Regions from separate parts of the Acetobacter sp. AC2005 genome, predicted to be linked through region 2. Evidence: riboswitches for the same ligand, from Rfam matches in the RefSeq annotation. Region 2 holds a riboswitch; each other region holds the start of a gene.
What was found. Region 2 has a riboswitch for cobalamin ahead of QQM41_RS08150 (DUF2147 domain-containing protein). Riboswitches for the same ligand answer to the same signal wherever they lie in the genome.
Positions count from the first base shown of each region.

Region 1 (4,264 bases), on a different replicon from region 2:
GTTGAGGCGTTTCTTCTGGCTCTTGGTGTAAGCCCATGCAATGCACGAATTGATGCCGAAGGGCTGGAGCATTATGTGGGAGCCGAAACGCTCAAAGCTTTTCGGCTCGCCATTGATGCTGATCTTGGTAATTTCATGCAAAAAGCCAGAAAAAATAAAGGTGCCAGCTCTCTGAATATCAGGCGCTTTTAAAGCGAGAGATATCAATAATCAGATTATGCTGAGCCTGTAGACTGGGTTTGTGTGTAACTGAAACAATGGTGATGTTTGGCAGACTCTGCCGAAGGTGTGCGTAGAGGATATTCTCGGCAGTTTCATCCAGATTGGATGTGGCCTCGTCCAGAAAAACCCAATCAGGTTTGTTAAGCAGGATACGGCCAAACATAAGCCGCTGCTGTTCTCCGGAAGAAAGGGTTTGTTCCCATATTTCCTCATCCTTTAGTCTGGGCGCAAGTTGGGGCAGGCCAATTTGCCTTAAAATCTGTTGCAACACAGTGTCATCGTAATTTTCTGCCTCTAAAGGATAGCAAAGGATCTGCTTCAAGTTTCCTAAAGGCAGATAGGGGCGTTGCGGCATAAACATCATGCGCAACTGAGGTTGGTGAATGCAGCCAGAAGCAAAAGGCCAGATATTGGCCATAACCCGTAAAAGTGTGGATTTTCCTATTCCCGAAGGACCTGCAAGAGCAATGCTTTGCCCATGAGGTAGGGTAAGAGAAACATTTTGCAGCAGAATACTACCATCAGGTTTGAACACATCCACATTCTGCAAAATCATGTCTGACAGATCGGGGATTGTCTGACGTTCTATGGTCTGTTCGTATTCTTTTGCTCTGACCATCATACGCTGAAACATGGCAAGGCGGATGACATTTGCACGCCATTCAGCAAGGGAACTGTATGAAGAAGCAATCCAGCCCAATGCACCTTGAACACGAGAAAAAGCCAGAACAAGTTGCATGAGAGTACCAAAGCTGATTTTTCCGGCAAAATATCGAACAGAACCAACAAGCAGTGCGAAATTACCGGAAAGCACTTCCAAGCCGCTGGTAAGCAGGCCTAACCACTTGCTACGCTTCATGATCAGGAAAAAATTATCATACACGGCAGTAAAACGGGATGTTAAGGCGCCTTGCTCTCTTTTGCTGCCACCCGTGAGTGCAATACTTGCCGCATGGTTGCGAATATGCACAAGAGCGTAACGAAAATCGGCTTCTACTTTTTGCTGCTGCGTTTGCAAGTTAATAAGTTTGCGCCCGCAAAAATGCGTTATAATGGTTGCAATAATCGAATAAATAAGGGCAACCCACAGAAAATAACCAGGAATACGCAAACCAAATATAACAAGTGGTCCTGATAATACCCATAACAAACCAATATAACTTACGAGTGTAATAAGGTTTGAAAAAAGACTGGTAAATTGCGTAAGGGTATCTGCTGCAAAACGATCAATATCTTCCTGTATGCGCTGGTCTGGATTATCAGCGCTGATATTCATGTTGGCAGCCTGCATGGCAATAAGGAAGGCTGTATTCTGGTGGAGCCATTGTTGGCTCATGCTGCGAGTCATCCATGTGCGCCAGCGTAATTGCAGAAGTTGCTGCAGGTATGTAGCATAAACCCCGGCCAGTAGGGCGGGAATGGCAATCAGGAAAAATCCGGGAACAAAACCTTCAAAGGTATGAGAATACCAGAACAAACCACGTAGAAATGTTGATAAATCTTTTTGTTGTAGGGCAGTATAATAGATATTGCGTGAAAAAGACTGCCATACATCCAGCCCCACCATAAGAAGCGTTAAGCCAAGAACTGCTATAATAAGCAACCATGCTTTCTTACGATCTTCAGAAGAAAAATACGGGCGGCTGAGGAACCATAAATCACCCATCATCTGAAAAAGTTGCTTCACCCGAATGTCCCAAGATCTTTGATAATTATGTTATGTTATAATATGTCCAAAAGGCAGTAAATTACCTTGTGGCATCTGCACACTGAGATGGTGAGGTTGGTAGTAATGCAAGTTCTTTCATAATCGGTTGTTTTGTACGAAGTGCTATTGGCTTGAAGATTGAATAATATATTTGCAAGGAGAGATTGAAATATGGCGCCAAAATAAGTTAAGGATTGCGCCAATTTGCAACGGTCCCGCGCAAGCGGGTTTGAAAGGGAATGCCGGAGTTTCAATTACTGAAACCTAGTCGGCAACTGCCCTCGCAACTGTAGGCGGAGAGCACATTACTTCATGGTCGCATAAAGCGGCAGCCACTGGTGGCAGCATCGGGAAGGCTGAGTAACGTGTGATGACCCGTAAGTCAGGAGACCTGCCGTTGTTGTCTAGTTTGATCGCCGGGCGAGGGAACCGGAGATGGATGATGTCATGTTTACTCTTCTGCCTTTGGCAGATTTCTTCTCAAATTTTTCAGGCATTCTCCCTTCACTTTGTATGGTGAAGCCAAACAATGCCTGACCTGACAAACAAAATATGGAAGAAATTTCCATATTCATTGCATTGCTTGCTCTTGGTTGCCGGCGTTTGGGGAACTCTACCTACTTTTGCACATGGTGAAGAAACACAAATCGAGGAAGATCGTCGTCGTCTTGGCAATTCTGGGCCGCTGATTGAGCAGATTGATCCGGCTACGGTGCGGGATTCCCAGCGTGCTTCAGAAGACGCGGCAGCAGAGAAAAAAGGCGATGACACCCCAGATATGAGCGACCACCTGCTGGGCAACATGTGGGGCGCGCGAGACTGGATGGCCAAACACGGTATCAGCTTTGACATTCAGGAAGTGGATGAGTTGTGGGGAAACACCACAGGTGGCACGGCTTCCAGGGCTGATGGCGCCAGTGGTTCGGGCACTGGCCCCGCCTATGATGGGGTAACCATGCCAACCCTGACGGTGGATCTGGAAAAGCTGATCGGGCTGAAGGGCGGCACATTCAACGTCAGGGCCCTGCAGCTGCGCGGGCGCTCCATCTCGCAGGATCATCTGGCCAACTTCAACCCCGTCAGCGGGTTCGAGGCCGATCGTTCCACCCGACTGTTCGAGCTGTGGTATCAGCAGTCCTTTCTGGACGGCAAGCTGGACGTCAAGATCGGGCAGCAGGATCTGGATACCGAGTTCCTGATCAGTGATTACGGGGCCTTGTATCTGAACTCCAACTTCGGCTGGCCCATGGCCCCATCGGTCAACCTGTATGCAGGGGGGCCATCCTGGCCGCTGTCTTCTCCGGCAATCCGCATCCGCTATCGTCCATCAGACAAGTTCACCTTCATGTTTGCCGCAGCGGATGACAACCCGCCGGGCAATCGCAACAACTCCTTTGGCATCCAGAACGGCGGCAACAGCGCAGATCCCACCAACCAGAACACCAATGATGAAGATGGCGCCAACTTCAACATGGGCACTGGCGCGCTGCTGATTACCGAACTGCAGTATGCCCTCAACCCCCAGCCTGATGACATGTCACACGTCACCAAGGATCCTGGTCTGCCGGGTATCTACAAGCTGGGCGGATATTACGATACGGCCAAATTCCCTGATTATCGCTACAACAATCAAGGCAAGGCTTTAGGGAGTGCGGCTGACACCACAGGCATTCCACGGTGGGATCGGGGCAACTGGATGGTATATGGCATCATTGACCAGATGATCTGGCGACCCTCGCTCCAGTCTCCTCAGTCTGTGGGCGTTTTTGCGCGTGCCACGGGCAATGGGGGAGATCGCAACATGATCAGCTTTGCCATTGATGCAGGCATCAACCTCAAGGCGCCCTTCAAGGGGCGTGACAATGACACGGTGGGTCTGGGCTGGGGTATTGGCCGGGCTTCTTCTGGCCAGCGGCGATATGATCGTAACTCCGGCGCGCCGGTGCAGGGTAATGAAAACCATCTGGAACTCACCTATCAGGCCCAGGTGATGCCGTGGTGGGTCATGCAGCCGGACTTCCAGTATGTCTGGCATCCCTCTGGCGGGGTGACTGACTGGACAGGTAACCGTCTCGTCGGGAACGAAGCCATCTTCGGCCTCCATTCCAATATCACTTTCTAGGGGAGGGGGGAGCAGCAGGCGTGTTCGGAATGCTCTTGCTGTCAGGCTTTGTCATTCTATGATGAGGGCCGACCAAACCATGACGTTCTGTTTCAAACTCTTTTGTGCCTGCTCCGGTAGGCTCTATTAAAAAGGATACAACACCATGAACACATCTGTTCATACGGCTATGCCGGTTGCGGCAGCGGGCCAGAGCATTCCGGTTCGCGCCA
Region 1 is NZ_CP149627.1:58,540-62,803, reverse strand. It holds gene mntR (manganese-binding transcriptional regulator MntR) at 1-192, shown strand, start outside; gene QQM41_RS13990 (ABC transporter ATP-binding protein/permease) at 179-1,909, opposite strand; cobalamin riboswitch at 2,124-2,344, shown strand; gene QQM41_RS13985 (carbohydrate porin) at 2,460-4,052, shown strand; gene QQM41_RS13980 (CbtB-domain containing protein) at 4,198-4,264, shown strand, end outside.
Region 1: linked by a shared signal. The riboswitch ahead of QQM41_RS13985 (carbohydrate porin) and the one ahead of QQM41_RS08150 (DUF2147 domain-containing protein) in region 2 are both predicted to bind cobalamin.

Region 2 (4,264 bases):
TCGCGTCGTTTCGCGGGAATGGCTGGCCGTGCTCCCATGTCCCATATCCGTTCACGCATGGCGTTCGACGCGTAGCCCTTGTCCGCTACTACCCACAGGGGAGTGGCGGGAAGGCTGTCGAGCATGGCTGGTGCCAGAGGCAGTTCATGAGCCTGTCCAGGGGCCAGCGCAAAACCGAAGGCTTTTCCATGTCCATCAGCGATCACGCAGACTTTTGTGCCATAGCCACCGCGAGAGCGGCCAAGTGCTTCACGATGGTCTCGCTCTTCGAAAGAGGCCCCTTTTTTTGGGCTCCCGCCGCTTTGTGGTGAGCCCTGATGTTTGTGCCATCCAGAAAAGTCATTCCGAATGCCACTCCCTGTTGTTCCTGAACCAGTGCGAGCAGCCGCTCCCATACGCCGAGCTTCGCCCAGCGGATGAAAAGCTGCGCAGCCCGCCACCACGGACCCAGTTCAGCGGGGATACTCCGCCATTTCGCGCCATTCTCATGACGCCAGAAAATCGCTGCTATCGTCCGCCGCAGATCATGTGGCGGCGTCTTGCCCCTCGGGCGAACCTCCTCAATCAGAGGTTCCCAGATCGCCCATGTCTCGTCCGTAAAGGTGCCTGTTCTGTCTCCTTCTTCCATCCCTACAATATGGGAAGAAATTCAAGATCTAACAGGCCCTAGATCATCATATGTCAAAGCCCAATCGCGGCCCTGACCGTAACGTGTTTTCAGTTCAAAGTCTGATGGCAGGTAGCGCCAGGCACAACCTGCCCAGTGCCATGTGGTGCCGCCCATCATGCGCAGGTAAACCTGCTGATAGGCTTCGGCATTCGGGCCGGTGGTGTGCAGGTAATCGTTCGGGGTTTGCTGATCAGGCGGATGCCGTGCCCAAGGTACGGCCGGGAAGGGCCCTTGGTAGGACGGTTTGTTTTCCAGATTGCGGAAGTTTTCCACAAAATGCTGGCGGTCAACGCGCGGGCCAGCTTCCAGCACAATGACGGAAATACCGGCACGTGCCAGTTCATTGGCAATAGAGCTGCCTGCAACGCCTGATCCTACGATCACAACGTCGGCTGAAAGATTTTCTTCGGAGGGCATAAGGCGGGGTATCCCGTAAGATCAGGTCGGTTCGATAACAAGGGCGGAAGCAGAAAGTGCAGGATGCCCTTTGGGGCGTGCAACTTCTGGTGGCTTGCTTGTCCAGTAGAATGGGCCGCCCGTTGCGTAGGTTTTGGGATAAACGGCATCCTTGGTGATGTCGAACATCAGGGCAGAGCGGTAAACCACCACCTTGCCATCCGCAATGCCCCGGTACCAGCCGGTTAGAATTTCGTGGATGACATCTTTAAGCTTTGGATCAGATTTTTCCGCAGCATGTGCAAAGGCTGATGCTGTTGTAAATTTTTCCCGCTCCAGCAGGGTATGCAGGGCGTTAAGTTTGTCTTTCCGATCTACGTTGGCCTGCACGATGTTGGCGTACAGGGCCGCGCCAATCTGGGGGTTTAACGTCTCTCTATCTGTCAGGCGCTGGGATACCTGCATAAAGCGGGATAGATCTTCATTGTTTGGAGTGGCAGGAGCGGTATCTGCCGCAAGGGCTGCACCCGTTGCGCCTGCAACAGAAAGACCAATACCACCTAAAAGCACATCTCGCCGGGACATACGTAAAAGCTTGTTCAAGCGCATGGCGTTAGGGGATGCACACCATTCCGCTACAGGCTGCCCCTTGTGCGTTTGTCTCATTCTTCGGGTTCTCCCTACAAAGCCGGGCTCCGCCCTGTCGGAATGAAACATTGCGGAGAAATATTGAATGCCAAATTGTGAATGGTTTTATAGAGAAGGCCTGAGCTTGCAACCTGTTATAACGGCATAATACCTATTTCATGCCTAGTTGATGCAGGTATGCTCAGGAGTTAATGCGGCAGTTATTACCTATATGGCCATGAAATGGCTGCCACGTATCTGTTCTGCCAAAGAGTTCCAAACCTAAAAAACCATGCAATTTCAGGGAGCCGTCTTCCGCCACCCATACAATGGCATCGTAAGTATTTTTGCTTTGAGGGTCAAAAATGTGGCCTTTCCAATGGTCATGCCGGTCTTCCATGGGGTGGAAGCCTTTGAGCATCTGAAGGTTACATTCAGTTTTTCTGCGGCCAGAAGCTTCTTCATCCTGCGTTAGGTTCAACCCTACAAGATTCCCGCACATCTTATCGCCACAGCTATGGATATCGAACACGCCTTTGCCGTCTTCTGTAATCCATTGCCCTGTTATGGTTGGTGTGGAGGCGTTTTCTGCATGAGCATGAGAAGGTATGGTGCCCCATGCAAGAAGCAGTGCTGTTATAAATGAGCTAAAGGCATGTTTGTACATTTTGCTGCCTTGTCCTGCCGCTACCGGTTCATCCCGCCCGGTGTGATGTGCCTGATGGAGGCAGGTCTCCTGGCTTGGGGATATGGTGTGTGTTAGACCTTTTGCCTTCCCAGCCGTATTACTGGCCAGTGGCTAGCCGTGACCGGCAGCAGGTCCAACCTCCCCTTACAGTTGCGGGAGCAGCTGCCGACTATAAGTTTCTGCTTCAATATGAAGCAAAAACCGTGCACGGCATTCCCTTTTAAGCCGCTTGCGCAGCACCATCCATCTGTTCAAGCATTTATTCTAGCAATAAGAGGACTTGGTGCCAGTATGGGAAAAGCAGAGCAGGTGAGAGGTTTTTGCGCCTCGCTTTGTCTTACAGGGCAGCAATAACCTTAAGTCCCGCCAGAATGGCATTGGGAATAACCGAGGTTTCTCCGGGGCGCATCATATATTCAAACTCCGGCGTAATAACCAAACCCGGTGTGACAGGAATGCCGTAATACGCTTCTAGAATGGCGGAATGCGTTTGTGGTCCATTGATATAAGGGCCAAGCGGAACGCCAGCGGCTTCCTGCATGCGTTGCCCGTAGGCCAGACGGGGGCTGAGCTGGTAATAGGAATACATCACGCCCAGACGATCCAATGGCCGGTGGGGGATAATGCCCAGAAGGGAAGCGCCAGCATAAAATTCGTTTGAGAATGTAGAGTTACTTGGCGTGTTATGAATAAACCCTGCCAACACGTAGCCGCCAGCCATTTGGTGTTCGCCATGGCTGCGATACACCATCTGATCTGCCTCTATATAAAATGTATCACGCGGCTTGAGCTTGTGTGGATGCACAGACCCCGCAAAAGCCGCCGGAATGGTGCCAACCATATCCGGGTAAGGTGAAGTATCGTGGCCAAAGCCGATTTTGTAATGACCGGGAAGCTTACGCGTGCCAAAAAACGGCTCCCACGTTAATTCAACCGGAGTTTGAATGCCCGTATAAGGCTCATCGCCCCATGCCCAGCCTGTGTTATCGCGGGCTTTAGGGCCTATGCGATAAATGCCTGTGCGCAGGATAAGATCATGCGTTGGCCGAAAGCGTACTGTGCCTCCCCATGATGTTTTGGGGTAAACACTCCAACCAGCCGGTTCTCGTATAGCCATGGGCGCAGAGCACATGGTCATGAATGTGCACAGTAAAATAGAAGTAGAATATGTGTGCGTAAGTGAAATGCGTCCTACATTGATATTGATGCGGTTATTGAGAAAAGATTTTTCCAGATACAGATCTGCCAGGCGAGCTGCTGCCGGCCCGTGGATGCTCCATACTTCTGTAAGAAGTACGTTTCTTTCTCCAACATGATCCCAACCGACCTGCCTGCCTTCACGGTTCATAACAATACCATGCAGGTACCACCCTTGTAGCGGATTCCAACCTGTTAACTTGCCCAGATCAAACAGCATGCTGGCACGTATTTCGTGCGTGTAATCCATACCTTTTGAAAGGCCGCCAGCAAGATTGGCCATACCTTCACCTTTGTAGGTTAACTCAAAGGTGAAGCCGTGTTCACTTAACCTGTCGCGCCAAGGTTTAAGGCCGGGGGCCAAATTGCCAAAAGCCTGTTCGGCAACAAAATACCCAGCGCTGATATCCTGCCTACGTAACGCTGTATTATTGTGGTTTAGCAGGTAGGAAAGGCTTTCTGTATCAAACAGAGCGTCCAGACGTTCTTCTGCTATTGGGCGTTTGTGTTTTTTGGGTATCTCAGCGTTGATAATAGGTTTTGAAGAAAGTTGGGGGCTCTCAAGAGATTTAGTCGGTTCACTCTGCTGGGCGCGTGCAGTGGTGGCGTTAAAAGCAATATTCAATGAGAAAAGAACTGTTCCGACATAGATTGCACGGACAATGGATAAAAAATCTTGCCGATAG
Region 2 is NZ_CP149625.1:1,681,309-1,685,572, forward strand. It holds one part of gene QQM41_RS08135 (IS5 family transposase) at 1-289, opposite strand, end outside; one part of gene QQM41_RS08135 (IS5 family transposase) at 289-628, opposite strand; partial or broken gene QQM41_RS08140 (FAD-dependent oxidoreductase) at 662-1,087, opposite strand; gene QQM41_RS08145 (sorbitol dehydrogenase family protein) at 1,109-1,783, opposite strand; gene QQM41_RS08150 (DUF2147 domain-containing protein) at 1,896-2,360, opposite strand; cobalamin riboswitch at 2,402-2,640, opposite strand; gene QQM41_RS08155 (carbohydrate porin) at 2,719-4,264, opposite strand, start outside.

Region 3 (4,264 bases), 260 kb from region 2:
GTTGCGGGGTTCAGCTAACGGGGCATCATCACGCACATAACCGATATGAGCATGATTATCTGTTTCCACGCCCGTAACGTGGAAAGCCGTATTCGCATCTACTGGGCGCAGCATGATTTCCAGTTGAGGGTGCGCGCGCCGAAAGGAGGAGAGCCGCGGTAGCAACCAATGGTACGCAAAACCATGCGCGCAGGTAATGGTAAGAGGGGGCGTATGGTTGCGGATATCTGCCGTGGCCGTGGCCAGTTCTTCCAGCAATGGGGTGATGCGGGAATAATAAGTGTGACCCGCTAATGTAAGGGTTCCTGTTTCCTTATCCCGTAAAGGTGTGCCTAAAATATTTTCCAGATCCCGAATGTGGCGGCTGATGGCTGCGTGATCTACGCGCAGTTCTGCTGCTGCCCGTCTGATACCGCCTGTGCGTGCAAACGCCGTAAAGGCATTGAGCATGGCTAGTGGGGGAATGCGGTATCGTTGGTCCATAAGTCGCCAGTCAGGGAAAAGTCTGCAGAAACAGGTGGGTTAAAATGGCGGCTCTGGCAAGAGTTATACCTGCATAATCAGGCAAAGATTGAAATATGAAGCAAAAATAAGGTAAGGGTTGCGCCATCTTACAACGGTCCCGCGCAAGCGGGTTTGAAAGGGAATGCCGGAGGTTCCTGCTTTGGAACCCAGTCGGCAACTGCCCTCGCAACTGTAGGCGGAGAGCCTATTACTCCTTAGCCGCATAAAGCGGCAGTCACTGGTGTTCGCATCGGGAAGGCTGAGTAATGCGCAATGACCCGCAAGTCAGGAGACCTGCCGTTGTTGTCTTGTTTAATCGCCGGGCGAGGGAACCGGAGATGGATGATTTGCGATGTTTACTCCTCTGCCCTGGGCAGATTTCTCCTTAAATACATCTTGGGCTTTTGTCTTCACGCGGCGTGGTGAAGTGTAACAATGCTTTGTGTTCCAAATAGAATTTGGAAGAGGTTTTGGTATGCTCTGCACCGTTGATTGCTGGTTGGCGAGAATCTGACGGATGGAGCAGGCAAGTACCTCACATGGAATGACGTTCCTTTTGGGTGCCGCTTTTCTCAAGGTGGGAGAACAGCAGGCGTGCTCGGAATGCCCTTGCTGTTAGGCTTCGTCCTTCTATGATGAGGGCCGACCAAACCATGAAATTCTGTTTCACACTCTTTTGTGCCTGCTCTGGCGGGCTTTAAATTTAAAAAGGATACAACATCATGAGCACATCTGTTCATACAGCTATGCCGGTTGCGGCAGCGGGCCAGAGCATTCCGGTTCGTGCCATTCTGCCTTGGGCTGTTTTCGGCCTGATTGTTTCTGCACTGCTGATCTACTTTGTAGGTGCAGAGCAGGGCGCCACTTCCCTGATTTCCGGACATGCTGTGCATGAATTTGTGCATGATGGCCGCCATCTTCTTGGTTTCCCCTGCCACTAAGGCACGAGAGGAAAGTTTTACTCATGGTTGGTCGTCTTTTAGCCCGCGGCATGGTCGCGGGCATTCTGGCTGCATTGCTTTCTTTTGTATTTTCAAAAATTTTTGGTGAACCGCAGGTCGCTTTGGCTATTGCGTTTGAAGCCGCTCAGGATGCTGCTGCAGGTGCCGCGCCAGAACCTGAACTGATAAGCCGTGGTGTGCAGGCATCTTGGGGCTTGCTTACTGCTGTGCTGATGTACGGTGCCGCATATGGCGGTATTTTTGCGATTGTTTTTGCATTTGCCTATCAGCGTCTTGCAACATTAAGTCCACGCGCTATGGCATTATTGCTGTCTGGCGTTGGGTTTTTAACGTTTGTGCTGATACCAGATTTAAAATATCCACCCAACCCACCTGCAGTTGGGCAGGAAGAAACCATTGCGCTGAGGACAGAAATGTATTTTGCAATGGTTGGTCTTTCTATTGCCATTTCCATGATTTGTTTGTTGGTGGGGCGCGCACTGTCTAACGTAATCGGGCATTGGAACGCGGCTGTATGTAGCATTATTCTGGGGATTGCGCTTGTCGCCGCTGTGCAATTTGGTCTGCCAGATTTTAATGAAGTGCCAGACAATTTTCCTGCTGTAGTGCTTTGGCGTTTTAGAGAAGCATCTATCGGAATGCAGATTGTTTTGTGGTCTGTATTGGGGCTGGTTTTTGGTGCTTTGGCTGAAAAATGCCTGCCATCAGCAAACGGTGTGGCGCGGAAGACTGTCTGATTTTTCCGAGCGGCCTTCTATACAAACTTTGCGTGTATAAAAAAGCATTTCCTAACGTTGCCATTTTTTCCATTTATGGAATGGCAACCGAAAGGGAATGCTTTTTTATTTATAATTTTTAGAAAGTGATGTTGGAATGGAGCCCAAAAATGGCTTCATTCCCGACAAGGCGGTTGCCCGTCCAATCCGTTACACCGCCAGAGGGATGCCAGACATATTGGAAGTCTGGCTGCATGACCCACCAAGGGGTGACCTGTGCCTGATAGGTAAGTTCCAGATGGTTTTCATTGCCTTGTACAGGTGCGCCAGAGTTACGATCATACCGCCGCTGGCCAGAAGAAGCACGGCCAATGCCCCAGCCTAGGCCCACCGTATCATTATCACGTCCCTTGAACGGGGCTTTAAGATTGATGCCCGCATCAATGGCAAAGCTGATCATGTTTCGGTCCCCACCATTACCTGTGGCCCGTGCAAAAATGCCTACAGATTGTGGAGATTGGAGTGAAGGGCGCCAGATCATCTGGTCAATAATACCATAGACCATCCAGCTTGCCGTCCAGAAAAGACTGCTGATACCATAATTCGAACAGGCGCGTGGAACGATCGGCCTCAAATCCACTAACCGGGTTGAAGTTGGCCAGATGATCCTGAGAGATGGAGCGCCCGCGCAACTGTAGGGCGCTGACATTAAATGTGCCCCCTTTCAGGCCAATCAGTTTTTCCAAATCTACCGTCAAGGTTGGCATAGTTACACCGTCATAGGCTGGGCCGGTGCCCGAACCACTGGCGCCATCGGCCCCTGATGCTGTGCCACCTGTGGCGTTGCCCCACAGTTCATCCACTTCCTGAATATCAAAGCTGATACCGTGTTTGGCCATCCAGTCCCGAGCGCCCCACATATTACCCAATAGGTGGTCGCTCATGTCTGGTGTGTCATCGCCCTTTTTCTCGGTAGCTGCCGCTTCTGCTGCGCGTTGGGAATCTCGCACTGTTGCTGGATCAATTTGCTCAATCAGTGGCCCAGAATTGCCCAACCGGCGGCGGTCCTGCTCAACCTGCGTCTCTTCTGCATGTGCTAAAACAGGGGTGGTGGTGAGAATGGTTGCGCAAAGACAAAAAAATTTCAGAAATGTTCTGTTATATCTATGATGTTTTTGCATGGTCACAGGTTGCTCTGATGGTAGGTATGGATGATTGATATTCGGCAATGGAGAATCATTCTCAATTAGAGCGTCTCAAAATGCAATTAGAATACGACCTTCATAAGTGCAGGGCAGGGGTGTTAAAAAGAGAGGGCAAAGCCCTCTCTTTTGGAAGTTTCTTATTATTTCTCAGGATATGAGAAAGTGAATGATTCCGTAAAGGGCTGCCAAAAGCCGGGTGTGCCGGTTTCTTTATCTGTGTGATGAAGGAAGCCATTGGCTTCTGGTGAGCTATAGCTGAACACCACTGTATAGCTGCCGGGGCCATCCATTTTAACGTTATTGGCGTAATGCGGGCCATCTTTTGCTGTCATCGGGTGCAGCGTGCCCTGATTTTTCCAGTCAGATCCCTTTTTGGTAAGGGTGTAATCAACCTTCAGGTAGGGAACCCAGGCACCATCGGGAAAGCCCCACTGGTTATCTGCCGTAGCATGCACATCTGTTTCCAGATGGATGGTATCCTTGCCCATGGCCATGTCTGATGTCATGGGCATCATGTCAACATCAAGCAGGTAGTTTGCGGCTATTTCCATGTCATGTGCATGTACGGGGCCACCCACCGGGTATTCACGCGCGGCAGCGGGAAGCGCAATGGCAAGGGTAAGAACCGATGCTGCGGAAAGAATTGAAAGATAGGATTTCATGTGTCTGCACCTCAAGTTTTTGTAAGGCACAGTGGCAGATATTTTCTGCACACCTGTGACAGATTATGAAGCGCTGGATTGAGGACGTGTGCGAACAAAGCGTTCAACCACAATCAGTCCGGCAAGTGTCAGCACCCATACAAGCAGTTGAATGCCCATTGGTCTGTCTGTGTATCCAATCAGAACTTTGGCCGTACGCCCAAGCATACTACCAT
Region 3 is NZ_CP149625.1:1,423,163-1,427,426, forward strand. It holds gene QQM41_RS06970 (LysR substrate-binding domain-containing protein) at 1-483, opposite strand, end outside; cobalamin riboswitch at 601-821, shown strand; gene QQM41_RS06975 (CbtB-domain containing protein) at 1,227-1,445, shown strand; gene QQM41_RS06980 (CbtA family protein) at 1,469-2,203, shown strand; partial or broken gene QQM41_RS06985 (carbohydrate porin) at 2,322-3,363, opposite strand; gene QQM41_RS06990 (iron transporter) at 3,528-4,079, opposite strand; gene QQM41_RS06995 (FTR1 family protein) at 4,113-4,264, opposite strand, start outside.
Region 3: linked by a shared signal. The riboswitch ahead of QQM41_RS06975 (CbtB-domain containing protein) and the one ahead of QQM41_RS08150 (DUF2147 domain-containing protein) in region 2 are both predicted to bind cobalamin.